3 regions of the Peribacillus sp. FSL K6-5616 genome follow, and region 1 is predicted to be linked to each of the others. Evidence: riboswitches for the same ligand, from Rfam matches in the RefSeq annotation. Region 1 holds a riboswitch; each other region holds the start of a gene.

The links. Region 1 has a riboswitch for cyclic di-AMP ahead of MHB45_RS20885 (TrkH family potassium uptake protein). Riboswitches for the same ligand answer to the same signal wherever they lie in the genome.
Region 2: it holds a riboswitch for cyclic di-AMP, as region 1 does, so the genes downstream of both, MHB45_RS26005 (cation:dicarboxylate symporter family transporter) here and MHB45_RS20885 (TrkH family potassium uptake protein) in region 1, are expected to answer to the same signal.
Region 3: it holds a riboswitch for cyclic di-AMP, as region 1 does, so the genes downstream of both, MHB45_RS02275 (APC family permease) here and MHB45_RS20885 (TrkH family potassium uptake protein) in region 1, are expected to answer to the same signal.

What each region holds. Positions count from the first base shown of each region.
Region 1 covers NZ_JBBOYT010000001.1:4,313,056-4,317,542, forward strand. Annotated here, with positions in the region: gene MHB45_RS20875 (MFS transporter) at 1-766, opposite strand, end outside; gene MHB45_RS20880 (hypothetical protein) at 1,112-1,303, opposite strand; cyclic di-AMP (ydaO/yuaA leader) riboswitch at 1,633-1,775, shown strand; gene MHB45_RS20885 (TrkH family potassium uptake protein) at 1,923-3,260, shown strand; gene MHB45_RS20890 (potassium channel family protein) at 3,284-3,940, shown strand; gene MHB45_RS20895 (STAS domain-containing protein) at 4,062-4,487, opposite strand, start outside.
Region 2 covers NZ_JBBOYT010000001.1:5,340,309-5,344,795, reverse strand. Annotated here, with positions in the region: gene MHB45_RS26010 (hypothetical protein) at 1-1, opposite strand, end outside; gene MHB45_RS26005 (cation:dicarboxylate symporter family transporter) at 530-1,792, opposite strand; cyclic di-AMP (ydaO/yuaA leader) riboswitch at 1,966-2,113, opposite strand; gene MHB45_RS26000 (efflux RND transporter periplasmic adaptor subunit) at 2,312-3,571, opposite strand; gene MHB45_RS25995 (hypothetical protein) at 3,586-4,248, opposite strand; gene MHB45_RS25990 (YegS/Rv2252/BmrU family lipid kinase) at 4,377-4,487, opposite strand, start outside.
Region 3 covers NZ_JBBOYT010000001.1:470,500-474,986, reverse strand. Annotated here, with positions in the region: partial or broken gene MHB45_RS02275 (APC family permease) at 1-1,768, opposite strand, end outside; cyclic di-AMP (ydaO/yuaA leader) riboswitch at 1,906-2,051, opposite strand; gene MHB45_RS02270 (GtrA family protein) at 2,410-2,865, opposite strand; gene MHB45_RS02265 (glycosyltransferase family 2 protein) at 2,825-3,847, opposite strand; gene MHB45_RS02260 (DUF6044 family protein) at 3,863-4,487, opposite strand, start outside.

The sequences.
Region 1 (4,487 bases):
CCGTTAAAAGGAGCACGGCCTTGGCAAACGCAGCTTCTTGGGAATCGATGGCCGTTTCCATCACCACCATGCAGCTGAATAAGAAATAAATGAGCATGATATAGGAAGATTTCCGGCTGAAGTCCAGAACGATGCCCCAATCCTTTTTCATGATGGCCCAAGACAGGTAATGATTGGATTGTTCAAGGCGATGATCCTTTTCAAGATTAGGCATGAATAGAGTGATGATACCGGATAACAATAAGGCAGCCGCGTTAATATAAATCGCTAAAACGGGCGTACCGATCAAGAAAAGGATACCCGCTAGCGCCGGTCCAATCAAAAAAGCTCCAGAATCCATTAAGCTTCGTAATGAATTAAATCGTTTCCTCTGTTCAATGGGTATTAATTTTGTTATATATGACCTAGATGCTGTTCCGAACATGGCCCCTGCCATATTGATCACGAAGACAAGGGAATACATGACCCAAATAGAAGAAGTCAAAGGCAGCAAGACTATGAATACCGTGCGAAATAGGTCAAGTGCCGCCATCAGGTTCCGCTTATTTATCCGGTCGATCACGCTCCCTGCCCACACATTCGTAAATATGGCAGCCATCGGTTTAACGATATAAAGTCCAGCTACCGCCAAGGCTGAATCAGTCATATCCAGAACGATTAAATTAAGGGCAATGAAATAAACCCAAGAACCGAAGTTGGAGATACCTATTCCGCACAAAAGAATGGAAGGGTATTTCCAGGATACCAATGCATTTCTTAATGTCATCGCTTCTCCCCCTTTGTCCGTACATATAAAACCCCGTCCCCAAGCAATCCGTCTCGGGACGGATCAATTTGATGCCACCTTCATGTGTCACCATACATCCCCAACAATCCTCGGCTGCTCTCGGAAAGTGATCATTTCATTTTACTTTTCTCTTCTCTACGTCCATATTGGTATTACTAAATTTTAACATTTTCGGACCGAAACTGTATATAACGCAAAAAAACTCATTCAAAATAAATGAGTTTAAAAGCAAACAAGATATGGATTTTTCGCTCAGCGTTCCTGGATAGAACACAGGGAATTACAATAATTGAATACCGCAAATGAATGTTGGAATCAGTTGATTTACCTTGGGGAAAACAATTTTAAAAACGGATTCTTTTTCTTATCCGTTATCCTTAATTCATTCATGATGATTTGATCCTCATGATCGGCTATCCATTTCCTTAGTGCATCTTTATCCTGGCATTGTGTTAAATATGTTTGGCCACCCTTGCCTGTAGCATTAATAACATATCTATTGAACGTCTTCTCCATAATTGCCCGCCTTTTTAATAAAATGTATTGAATTTAACTAATAATGTACTGCTTTTTTCTTTATCTTTTACAAAAGAAACATAATATATCTACTACAAATTTTGATTGGCAATAGCATGTTCTGCTTGAAATTATTGAATAAAGTACATCGATGCCGGTTATCATAATTGGATTAATCGAACCTATCATAATGTGCTAACTAATATTTGTCAATACGTTTTCTAAATGTAAATAAAACGTAAATTTTCAGTTTTGTTAAAGAAATATATTTTTATGATTTAGGGGTTTACAACTGCTAAATGATGGGAGTAGAATACGTTTATCAATTTAATGCATTTCGGCCAAAACTCATGGTAAATGAGTACGGAGGACCCAATCATTTGGGGTTAATTCTGCCTTGCAGAAGGGATGAGATCAGCTCTTTCGCCATCCTACCCGTCAGCTAACTTCGTCGGCTAAAGCGAAGGAGGTCATAAGACCGCCTATTTCGGAAGCTTTTTTTGCACGCTTTTTGTGGCAATACAGCTATACGATGTTTTCGCAGGTCTTTTTATTATGCTTTTAAAAAGATTCGAAAAGCAGATGGTTGATTAAAAGTCATACAGTAGGGATGATCAATTTGATAAAAGCAAAAAATTTGTTAGATCCGCCAAAAATACTTGTACTCGGCTTTGTCATCCTGATACTTATCGGGTCCTATTTATTGACCCTGCCGATTTCCACTGAAAGTGGGAATGGTCTTTCTTTTCTGGATGCTTTATTCACCGCAACATCCGCTACTTGTGTAACAGGGCTTGTCGTAGTGGATACGGGATCGACTTTCACCACTTTTGGTGAGTTGGTCATCTTAACACTGATTCAGATAGGCGGATTAGGGTTCATGTCATTTGCGACGTTTTTCTTTTTCCTTCTAGGCAAAAAGATTTCCTTAAAAGGCAGGTTACTCTTGCAGGAGTCCTTAAATAATCTATCCATGGCGGGTGTAGTCAGATTAGTGAAACGGCTTTTAATTTTCACGGCCATCATTGAAGGTGTGGGTGCCCTTATCTTATCGATTCGCTTTTCTTTTGACATGCCAACCGGCAAAGCGATCTATTACGGGGTTTTTCATTCCATCTCGAATTTCAATAATGCCGGCTTTGATTTAATGGGTGAATTCAGGAGCTTGACCCCATATGTATCCGATCCCTTCGTAACCCTTACCGTCGTCTTCCTCATCACGTTTGGCGGGATAGGCTTTATCGTGATGAATGAACTATACGAATATCGTGACACCCATCGTTTATCCGTACATACGAAGGTGGTTCTGATGACTAGCTTGATCCTTACAATCACAGGTGCAATTTTAATCTTTTTATTCGAGTTCGGTAACGCCAAGACATTGCAGCCTTTATCTTTCATGGGTAAAACGTTATCGTCTTTATTTCAATCGGTTTCACCAAGGACGGCAGGCTCCAATACGTTGAATATCCCTGATTTGACCCAGCCTACATTACTGCTCATCATCTTCTTGATGTTCGTTGGGGCTTCACCCGGATCGACTGGCGGCGGGATTAAAACGACTACATTGGCCACGCTTGTCGGAACGGTTTGGTCACAGATCAAGGGAAAGGGTGATGTGGTCTTGTTCCGCCACCGCATCGTGAGTGAAACGATCTTTAAAGCATTATCCGTTACGTTCATTGGTGTATTCATGGTTTCAATCATCTCCATTCTGCTGACAATCACTGAAAGCGGAACTGACTTTTTGATGATTTTGTTCGAAGCCACTTCAGCTTTTGCCACCGTGGGGCTTTCAATGGGTTTGACCCCAGAATTATCACCGGTTGGCCGGCTGCTCATCATTTTCACGATGTTTGCAGGCCGTGTTGGCCCTTTGACTTTGGCCTTTGCTATCGCCATGAGGCGCAAGCCAGATCCGTTCCGACGTCCAAAAGGGAAAATCATGATTGGTTAATAATCAATGAAGGAGTGTAAAAGATGGGAAAACGACAATACGCCGTGATAGGTTTAGGCAGATTTGGAACCAGTGTGGCCCATAGATTATATACGGCAGGCCAAGAGGTTTTGGGTATTGATGTGAACGAGGAAAGAGTCGAGAATGCGGAACTGAACGTTACCCATGCAGTCATGGCGGATACGACCGAAGAAGAGACATTGAAAGCAATCGGAATCCGTAATTTCGATTGTGTCATCGTAGCCATCGGAAATGACATGCAATCGAGCATTTTAACTACCTTGCTTTTAAAAGAGCTTGGGATCAAAAAGGTCATTGCCAAAGCACTTAATAAAAATCACGGTCAGGTGCTCACAAAAGTCGGTGCCGACTGGGTCATCTATCCTGAGAGGGATATGGGGGAACGGGTCGCGAATCAGCTCCTTTCCCCTAACATGCTGAACTATATAGAGCTTTCTAAAGAATACAATATCGAGGAAATCATCCTCCCCATGAGCATGAAGGGAAAAAGCCTCAGGGAGCTTGATTTACGGGCAAAATATAATATCAGCGTCATTGCCATCGTGAGTAATGGAGAAATTATCATAGCACCGTCACCGGATCAGGATATCCATGAAAAAGATATGCTTTTAGTGGTTGGCAATAAAGAAGATCTGGCCGTCTTTGCCAATATTGAATAAAATCCGGCAGGTTCCGGCCCTTGCTCCTATTTTGAGGCTAATACATACGAGAAGACCGCCATATGGAGGTCTTCTCGATGAAATTTATAACGAACATGCCCGTGCCCTGGATATGTATGTATTATTTTATCGTACTGATCGCTTGGGCAAGAGTGGACTTTATCGTCACTTTATCAAAAGGAAGTTGAAGCTTAACGGCAGTCATGGCTATTTCCGGCCGAAGTCCTGAAAGGGTTGTTTGAATTCCGATCAAATGCAAGGATTCAATCAATTGAGACAGCTTGTGTGCGGATCCGCTATCTATTGCATGAACGCCGGATAGGTCAATGAAAAGTCTGGTGACATTTTTTTCAGCGCACTTTTGTAAGGTGTTTTCAAGCAAGGACATGCCCCTCGTCGTGTCAATATCGCCTATCAGGGGAAGCAATGCCGTGTTATCTTTAAGGGAAATGATGGGTGTGCTCAATTCATCGATCGTTGCCTGTTGGGCTTTCATGATTTTATTGGCATACCTATGATTCGCTTCCGTAAACCTCTCCATCACTTC
Region 2 (4,487 bases), 1.0 Mb from region 1:
TAACCTGACCCCCTCCGAGCTCTCAATCAATAATGTTATTTTATCAAACTTTTGGAGTTTCACGTAAGTTATATAACCCCAATATTAATCATCATCTGCATCGTTTAAATAACATGAATCAAAATCCATTTTAACCAATAGGAAAAAATATAGAATTCGAAGAATGGATCATGACTGGTTTTATCATTCATTCACTCATTTCATGTGGCCGCTCCCCTTTATGCTGATGATCCCCTGCGCAAAATACCCGACATTAGTCAAATCAACCGTAATTTAAAGCCTGAAGGTAGTTTCATTTCACAACACATGACCTTCTGGGAGGAAGAGGATATGATTTGGTTTTGGGGTAAACAATGAAAGGCTTTATGAATTTGGGGGTATTTTGACATCCAGGAAGACCCGTCAAGAAGTAGTTCCCTCCATAACACCTGAAGGAAGCAGATTTTTACAGTATCGAGAAAAATTAAGGAAGCGCTTTTTCATTCAATAAAAAAAATCCAGAGTGACATTTCACTCTGGATTTTTTGTATCAAGAAACTTGTTGTTCTAGTTCTTTTTTGGAAGGAGGGTTGAATTGACCTTCCCATTTAGAGATAACGATTGCCGCAAGTGAATTACCAATAACGTTTACCACTGTACGTCCCATATCAAGAATACGGTCGATACCGGCAATAAATGCTAGACCTTCAATAGGAATACCGACAGTTCCCAATGTCGCTAAAAGAACTACGAAAGATACACCTGGTACACCCGCAATCCCTTTGGATGTGATCATTAACACTAGCATTAGCGTGATTTGCTCATACATGCTTAAATCGATTCCATACATTTGAGCGATGAAGATAGCTGCTAACGCTTGGTATAATGTAGAACCATCAAGGTTAAAGGAGTATCCAGTCGGAATAACAAATGTAGCAATATGTTTCGGACATCCCGCTTTCTCCATTTTTTCCATGATTTTCGGAAGAACCGCTTCTGAACTTGCAGTAGAGAAAGCAAGAATCAATTCTTCTTTTAGAAGTTTAATCAAAGTAAAGATATTGAATCCTACAAATTTTGCAATAAGACCCAGAATGACAATTACAAAGAAGATCATTGTTCCGTAAACAGAAAGCGCTAACTTTCCTAACGGAATTAGAGATTCCAAACCGAACTTGGAGATAGTCACACCGATTAGTGCAAATACACCGATAGGAGCGAATTTCATGACCATGTTAGTTAGGTAGAACATTCCTTCAGCTACACCTTGGAAGAAACGGAATACTGGTTTACCCTTTTCACCGATGGCCGCAATACTTAGTCCAAACAACACGGAGAAGAAAATGATCGCTAGCATATCGCCTTCTACCATGGCTTTAACTGGATTGGATGGCACGATGTGTACAAGTGTATCTACGAACGATTCATGCTGCTTAGTTTCTGCTGTATCAACATATGTCGAGATATCAGTTTGTTCCAGGTTATTCATATTCACACCAGCACCAGGCTGGATGATATTCGCTGAAATTAAACCAACAGCAATCGCTATCATAGTTACGACAACAAAGTATGATAATGATTTAGCACCTAGTTTTCCTACCGCTTTCAAGTCACCTACACCGGCAACTGCAACGATAAGGCTGGATACGATGATCGGCACTACGATCATTTTAATCATTCGTAGGAAAATGTCTCCGAATGGCTGTAAAAAGCTTTGGGCCGACTCATTACCATAAAAAATGGCACCAACGATAATCCCTAGAATTAAACCAATGAAAATTTGGCTAGCTAAACTTAATTTGAATTTCTTCATTTACTTTCCTCACCTTCCATAAAGTCTTTGATGCAAAAACATTTTTGTCTCGGTAAGGGAAACAAGATACTAATAAAAAGAAAGTAATTTTTCTTTTTTTGAAAAACTCTGTCTTTACGCCGAAAAAAAAGACACTTCATGTGTCGATTTCTTATTGGCGTGAATATTCACACATGTTCCCTTAAAGACGCTGACGAGGTTAGCTGTCGGGTTAGGAATTGGAAACACAAATGCCCTTTCATTTCTGAATTCACCCCTAGCGGATAAAATCCACAAAAATGGGTCCCCCGTTCTTGGAATAAGATTAAGCGAGTTAACTTATAATAAAATATTATACTAAAAATGATAATCTGTAAATATTTATTCGCATCAGTTCTAGAAAAAATCTTTTAATATGTCTGAATATTCTGCATTAAAGGCTGTTGTATCTATAATTACGTTTCCCGATTTTTAATCAAATAAGTTATATTGATATAATTAATTCCTAATTTAACATCACCTCTCTTGTGAAAAAAGCGGTTATTTTTCCAGAATGCCAAGTAACAGATATCTTACTTTTTCCCTAGAGGTGAATTTTTTATAAGTTCTAGCTTTCACTTTTTCAAATTGAATCGGGGTTATAAAATAAGAATGGTTCTTCACTGCCGCATTCGACTCCAGCAGGATGACGTCACCTACAGACGGTCCCTTTATGATTTCTTGCTTCCCTTCAGCCTTAAGACCTTTTGTAATGTAATGTTTATCCACATGGCCTTTATTAGTCAACTTGTAAATATAAGGCTGCTTTTGGTATTGTACGGCCTCTATCGGAATGGAGGGTACACCGGCTTTCTCATTGGTTATTACAGTAAGATTCACTTTCGATCCCACCAACAATGGTTCAGTTTCTTCGCCTTCCGGTTCGATTAAAGCCTGAAATGGAAATCTGTTATCTTTTTTTAATGATGGTTCTTCAGCGGGATAGGAATGGATACGGCCTATCTTCCCTTTCAATGCCTTTTTTGAATCAGAGGAACTTGCTTTTATAGTCATGCCCACTTCAGCCTTTTTCATTTCCTCTTCGGAGAAATCCCCTTCAATTGCCATATTTGTCGAAACAATGGATATAATGGGATTATTCAGGTTTTTATTGATATTTTTAACGACACCATCAGCCTCGCTAGTCGTTACAATTGCACTGGACTGCTGCTCAATCGAACTTAATTTAGCATCAAGCATTTTTACTTTTTCATCCAACCTGTTTTTTTCTAGTTCCTGCTTGTACATTTCTTGCTCAATGTTACTTTTAATAAGATCTGAAGAGCTTGTCGTTATATCAATATTCAAGTTCTTTTCCACCGATTCATCAATTGCAGCTTCAGGTTCACTGGTCACGGTCCCCTGATAAGACCTCAACTTCCCTATGTATTCCTCAATCCCTGCAATTTCCCCCTCGGCGGCCGTTTTCTCCGCTTCCAAATTCGTCTTAAGCGCATCAAGTTCGGTCGTCGTAAACTCAAACAACGAGGAGCCAGCCGTAATCGCATCGCCTTCTTTTACAAGGAATTTCTTAAAATCATTTTTCTTGGCATCAAAATAAATATCATACTCTTCTACTGGTTTAATTACCCCATTTGTTTGAATAGTATCCGTAATTGTATCTTTTTTTACCTTAGTCCAGTTTTCAACGAAAACCGTCCGTTCCACTTTGCTTTCTTTTTTTTCAATAAGGTATAAGTTAACGGTTATTAACACTATCGACGCAATGGAGACCGCCGCTATTTTCCATTTACCGCTCATTCATTTCACCCGCTTTATACAAATACGCCTACTTGGATGTATCCTAAAAAGGCTTTAACAAACCATGTGGCCAAATAGAATAGAACAATCATTAAAAGGACCAAATAATTATTACGTTCTGTAAATTCCTTTAAATAAAAATATTGCAGAGCAATAATAAGAAATTGAAAAATGGTAATTCCGCTGAAAAAGTGAATGAAATAATCACTTCTGAGAAAATACTGACTGATGATCCCCAATGAAAAAGGATTGGCATCGCTGCCTAAATCCATTAAAACGAATAAGGGAATCAATAATGTTTTTTCTATTAATTGCAAGCCAAAAAGAATCATTTGAACGATAACTAATTTTATATAGGGGATATCAGTAACGATCCAAAAGAATAGAGCTGCTAAAAATATGTATATGGAAGGGTCGATTATTCCTGTTATTATATTGCCGCTCAAAATCAGCAACTTTGCTGCTTCGAATTCATTGGCGCTCATCTTCGTGATTTCTTTGGAGAATGATTCTGAACCAATGCCAAAATATCCCCCAACGGCGAATACTATAAGACTAACAAAATATAAAACTATTAATTTCAATCCAAACTTTGTGACTGCCTCTGCATTTTGCAGCTGATAACGACTCCGATAAGGCTCTAAAATGCCCTTTAACAATCCGACCTGGTACACCATAATTGGTCCTCCTGCAAAAAATGATATATCATCATACATTTTATCCTATTTTGGAAACAATTGCAGAAATAAGGAATGAATATACAAAAAAAACACATAAGCCTTTCCCTTCAAATGTAATCCTCATACTAATTTGGTGTTAATACTGACAAATGGTGGGCGAGGACTTTAATGCGCGAAGGAGTTTGCCTATAGTTCTCTCCATCCATATCCACATCAAGCGGCCTCTTGGATTCAAT
Region 3 (4,487 bases), 3.8 Mb from region 1:
AGCGCGAATCAGTAAACTTGATTGGTTATGAAGTATATTGTGCCAGCCCTTCTTCGGAATGAATTGGGGGATGATCACCGTAACTTTATAATTGGATTCACTAGCCTTATGTTCTACTGTATCCACAAATTTAGTTAGTGGCTGAATGATACTTCTGTAATAAGAATTCAGTGTAACGAGCCTTACATCCGGCTGCCATTTTTTCCATTTTTCTTCGAATTTCTTTTCATCATCTCTTTCAAAAGCGACATAAACGGCAATGACCTGATGTGCAGATAGAGATTTTGCATAATTTAAAGAGTTCTCAACCACATGAGTTATACCCGCAACAGGTACAATGATGATATTTCCTTCAATTGGTAAGATCGGCTCACATGTTGTAATCCTTAGTTAGTCTCCAACTGCTTCATAATGATTTCTAATTCGATGAAAAATTAAAATGATGATAGGTAAAAAAATCAAAACGGGCCAAACCTGACTAAATTTGGTTAAAAAGAATATCATCGTGACGATAAAGCTAATTATGGCACCAATTGAATTAATGGTTAATTTCATCATCCAGCCTTTTGGCTTTTCGCGAATCCATTTAACAATCATCCCGGTCTGGGATAACGTAAATGGGATGAATACACCAACCGCATAAAGCGGAATGAGATTTTCCGTATGTCCTTCAAATGCGACTATCAAGATGATGGATGCAAGTCCAAGTATGATAATTCCATTGGAATACCCTAAACGGTCCCCTCTGATCGTAAACGCCCTTGGTATGAATTTATCCTTTTGCCAGATTTACCGCAAGCAAAGGGAAAGCCGAATATCCAGTATTTGCTGCAAGTATCAAGATCAATGCAGTTGTACCTTGAATGAAGAAATACATGAAATTCCGTCCAAAGATCTCTTCAGCAATCTGGGAGACGACCGTTACCTCTGCGCTAGGAACAATGCTTAAATAATAGGCTAAGAATACGATTCCCGAAAACAAAACAGCTAGTAAGGAACCCATCGCTATTAATGTCTTTGCAGCATTATTCGGTGCTGGATCTTTAAAGTTCGGGATTGCATTGGAAATCGCTTCAACTCCTGTCAATGCGGAGCTTCCTGATGCAAATGCTCTTAGCAGTATAAATAAACTGATGCCGGCTACCGGAGTCCCGATTGACGCATGCAATTCCGGTGAGATTCCTCCCGTCAGAATCTTGTAAATTCCAACCCCAATCAAGATGAACAAGGCTAAAACGAATAGGTACACCGGATAGGCCAAGACAGAGGCCGATTCCGTAACCCCCCTAAGGTTCAAGATAGTAAGTAGGATGACGAAAATAATGGCTATGAGGACATTATAATCATGCAGGCCGGGAAAAGCGGACGTGATGGCATCCGTACCAGCAGAAACACTTACCGCGACAGTTAATATATAATCGACCAATAAGGATCCTCCAGCTATCAACCCTGGATTGACACCTAAATTGTTTTTTGAAACCACATAGGCTCCCCCGCCATGTGGATAAGCGAAAATGATTTGTCTGTAGGACAAAATCAAAGCGGTTAACAGGATCAATACTCCAATCGCGATGGGGATTGAATACCAGAATGCCGCAGCACCGACCGTGATCAGGACAATCAATATTTGCTCCGGCCCATATGCAACCGAAGACAAAGCATCGGAAGATAATATCGCCAACGCCTTTGTTTTATTAAGCTTTTGTTCACCAAGTGCATTCGATTTTAAAGGTCTCCCGATCAAGAACCTCTTTATAGAAGATAACATCAAGAATTCACCACCAGTTTAATTTATAAGTTTATGTTTCCCAGCTGTAGCAAAAAACGAGACGGAACACAAAAATGCCTACAAGTCATAGCTAAATAGACCTGTAGACATCAATTTTTTTGTCTAACAAGCTCCACCTTCCTTCTCATATAACGCTTACGAGGTTAGCTGTCGGATTCGGACCTAAGAGTAGCCCTACCTTTTAAAGGATTCACCCCTTGGATTGTAAAAACAATCCCAATAACGGGTCCCCCGCACCATAAGGTTTAAGCGATTTAGAAATATGAAACTGTTGATTATCATACTCCCGTGAAATGGAAAAGTAAATGAAAATTTTGCACAGAAATAGAATTATTATTTATAAACGAGGCTTTATTCTTGACTTATATAACAAAAGTCATGCATACACATGATTCGAAGGTAGGAAAGGAGGAAAGTAAACGTCTAAAAGGGATATTAAAGAGGACAATGAACAAAAGATACATTTCCAAAAAGGAAAAATGATCACCACATGGAACGTGATGGATCAAGTAAAACAGATCTGCCCCAGCTTGGATAGTCATTAAATCAGAATTTTCTCTTTCCGATTCCATTATTAATTCCCGTCCAATCGGGGGCATTATTCCACTGATCTACGCTAATCAGTTCCTTCCTTCTTGAATTGGCCTCAAATTGCTTTTTTTAAAGACAAAGTATTTCTGGCCAAGATAGTTAAGCACTGTATAAAAAATTGTTCCTATCAGAACAGCCAAATTTTGTTGTATGGATAAATGAACGGTTCCTTCCAGTGATTCTGCAATGGCTTGGCCTATAGAATAAGCGGCGGAATAACAAATCAGGATGACGCAAAAGAAACGGGCAACTCCTCGACGCCATTCTATATCGCTTTTAAAGGTAAAAGTCCTGTTCAAAAGAAAACTCGTTACAGCTCCCGTACCATTGCCGATAAAGGTGGAGATCCAGTAAGATAATTCAAGAACATTCATGAGAAAAAGCATGATGGAAAGTCCAACCGCTGTATTGACTATTCCGACCAATAAAAAGCGGATAAAGGAGTTAGTTTGTTTTAGATAGTTTTTCAATACTGTTCCGTTCATTGTCTAGTTGCTCCCGTTTTTTTAAATCGAGCGGATTAAATAGATCAAGATCAACAATATATTTAGGCCGGCGTTTGGATTCATTATAGATTTTACCTATATACTCCCCAATCAAGCCGACAGCAATCAACTGTAGTCCACCGATCAACCATATGGAGGTGATCAATGAGGTCCATCCAGTTTCGGTCTGCCCATAAAATTTCAACCATAAAAAGTAAGACCCAAAGAGTAAGCTAATGAAAAAGGAAAGACATCCTAGCCATAATACCAGCCGGATTGGTGTAACTGAAAAGGAAGTAATGCCATCAAGTGCAAAAGCAACCATCTTCTTAAATGGATATTTCGTTTCCCCAGCCAATCTTTCTTTACGGTCATAATAAACAGAGTCCGTCTTAAACCCAATAAGCGGTACAATCCCCCGTAAAAAAAGATTCGTTTCATCAAAGCGTTCCAACTCCGCGATCGCCCTTTTGCTCATTAGCCGGAAATCGGCATGATTATAGACAAGGTTGACCCCCATCTTGTTCATCAATTTATAAAAACCTGTTGCAGATGTTCGTTTAAAGAATGAATCAAGGTCCCTTTTCTGGCGGACACCATATACGATTTCACATCCTTCATTGAATTTCCGAATGAATTCCGGGATGACCTGAATATCATCCTGTAAATCTGCATCAATGGAAATCACACAATCCGAGGCTTCCTTGGCTGTAAACAACCCTGCCAGAAGTGCATTTTGATGTCCAGCATTCCGGGAAAGCTTTAGCCCACGAACATATTCATTATTAATCGTTTCTTTATAAATGATCTTCCACGTTTGATCCTTGCTCCCATCATCGACCAACAAAATTTTACTTTGACCGGAAACAACATTTTCATCGACCAACCCCCTCATCAATCCACAAAGCTGGGAAATGGTTTCCTGCAAAACGCTTTCTTCGTTATAACAAGGTACAACAATCGTTACAATCGGTGAATTCATTCTATTCCCCCCTTTTCACATGACTCTGTATAAATGAATTTTCCATACGCTTCCTTTTTTCGTGAAAACCCTATCCAGCACCAATCCGTTTTCCTTCGCGTTGTTGATTGGGATGGCAGAAAATATATACGTGCCGCCTAATCCTTTAAACGCATCCATGTTGAGGTCCAAATTTTCCAGCTCTTTCTTCGAGCCTTTCTTGAACATATAATGCTTCCCAAGCTCATCGGTAAACAGGTAACAACGTCCTCCCCATTCATCAAAGTAGATTCTGATGTTTTTATTCTTAGCCAATTCGTTTTCAATTATTTGACGAAATTGATGTTTGTAAGAAAGCGGATAAAAATTGTTATAGCTATCGAGCGTGTAAAATCCATTATATTGAGCGATTGCGGGATGCAGCGCAATGCTGGCAACACGATACTCTTCTTGTGGACGGTCTATATGATCTTTTATTTCCTGAAAAAGGCTTTCTGAATAGAACTCTTTAAAAGAGGGTTTTTTATTGTGAGTGATCTCTTCATTGAAACCCATTAAAATCAGAATTTGAATGGCGATGAAAATAGAAAGGGTTTTCTTAGCATAGTCGCTGTGTTCCCAAATGATTTTTATCGCGAGGGCAAACCCTAAGTAAATTACC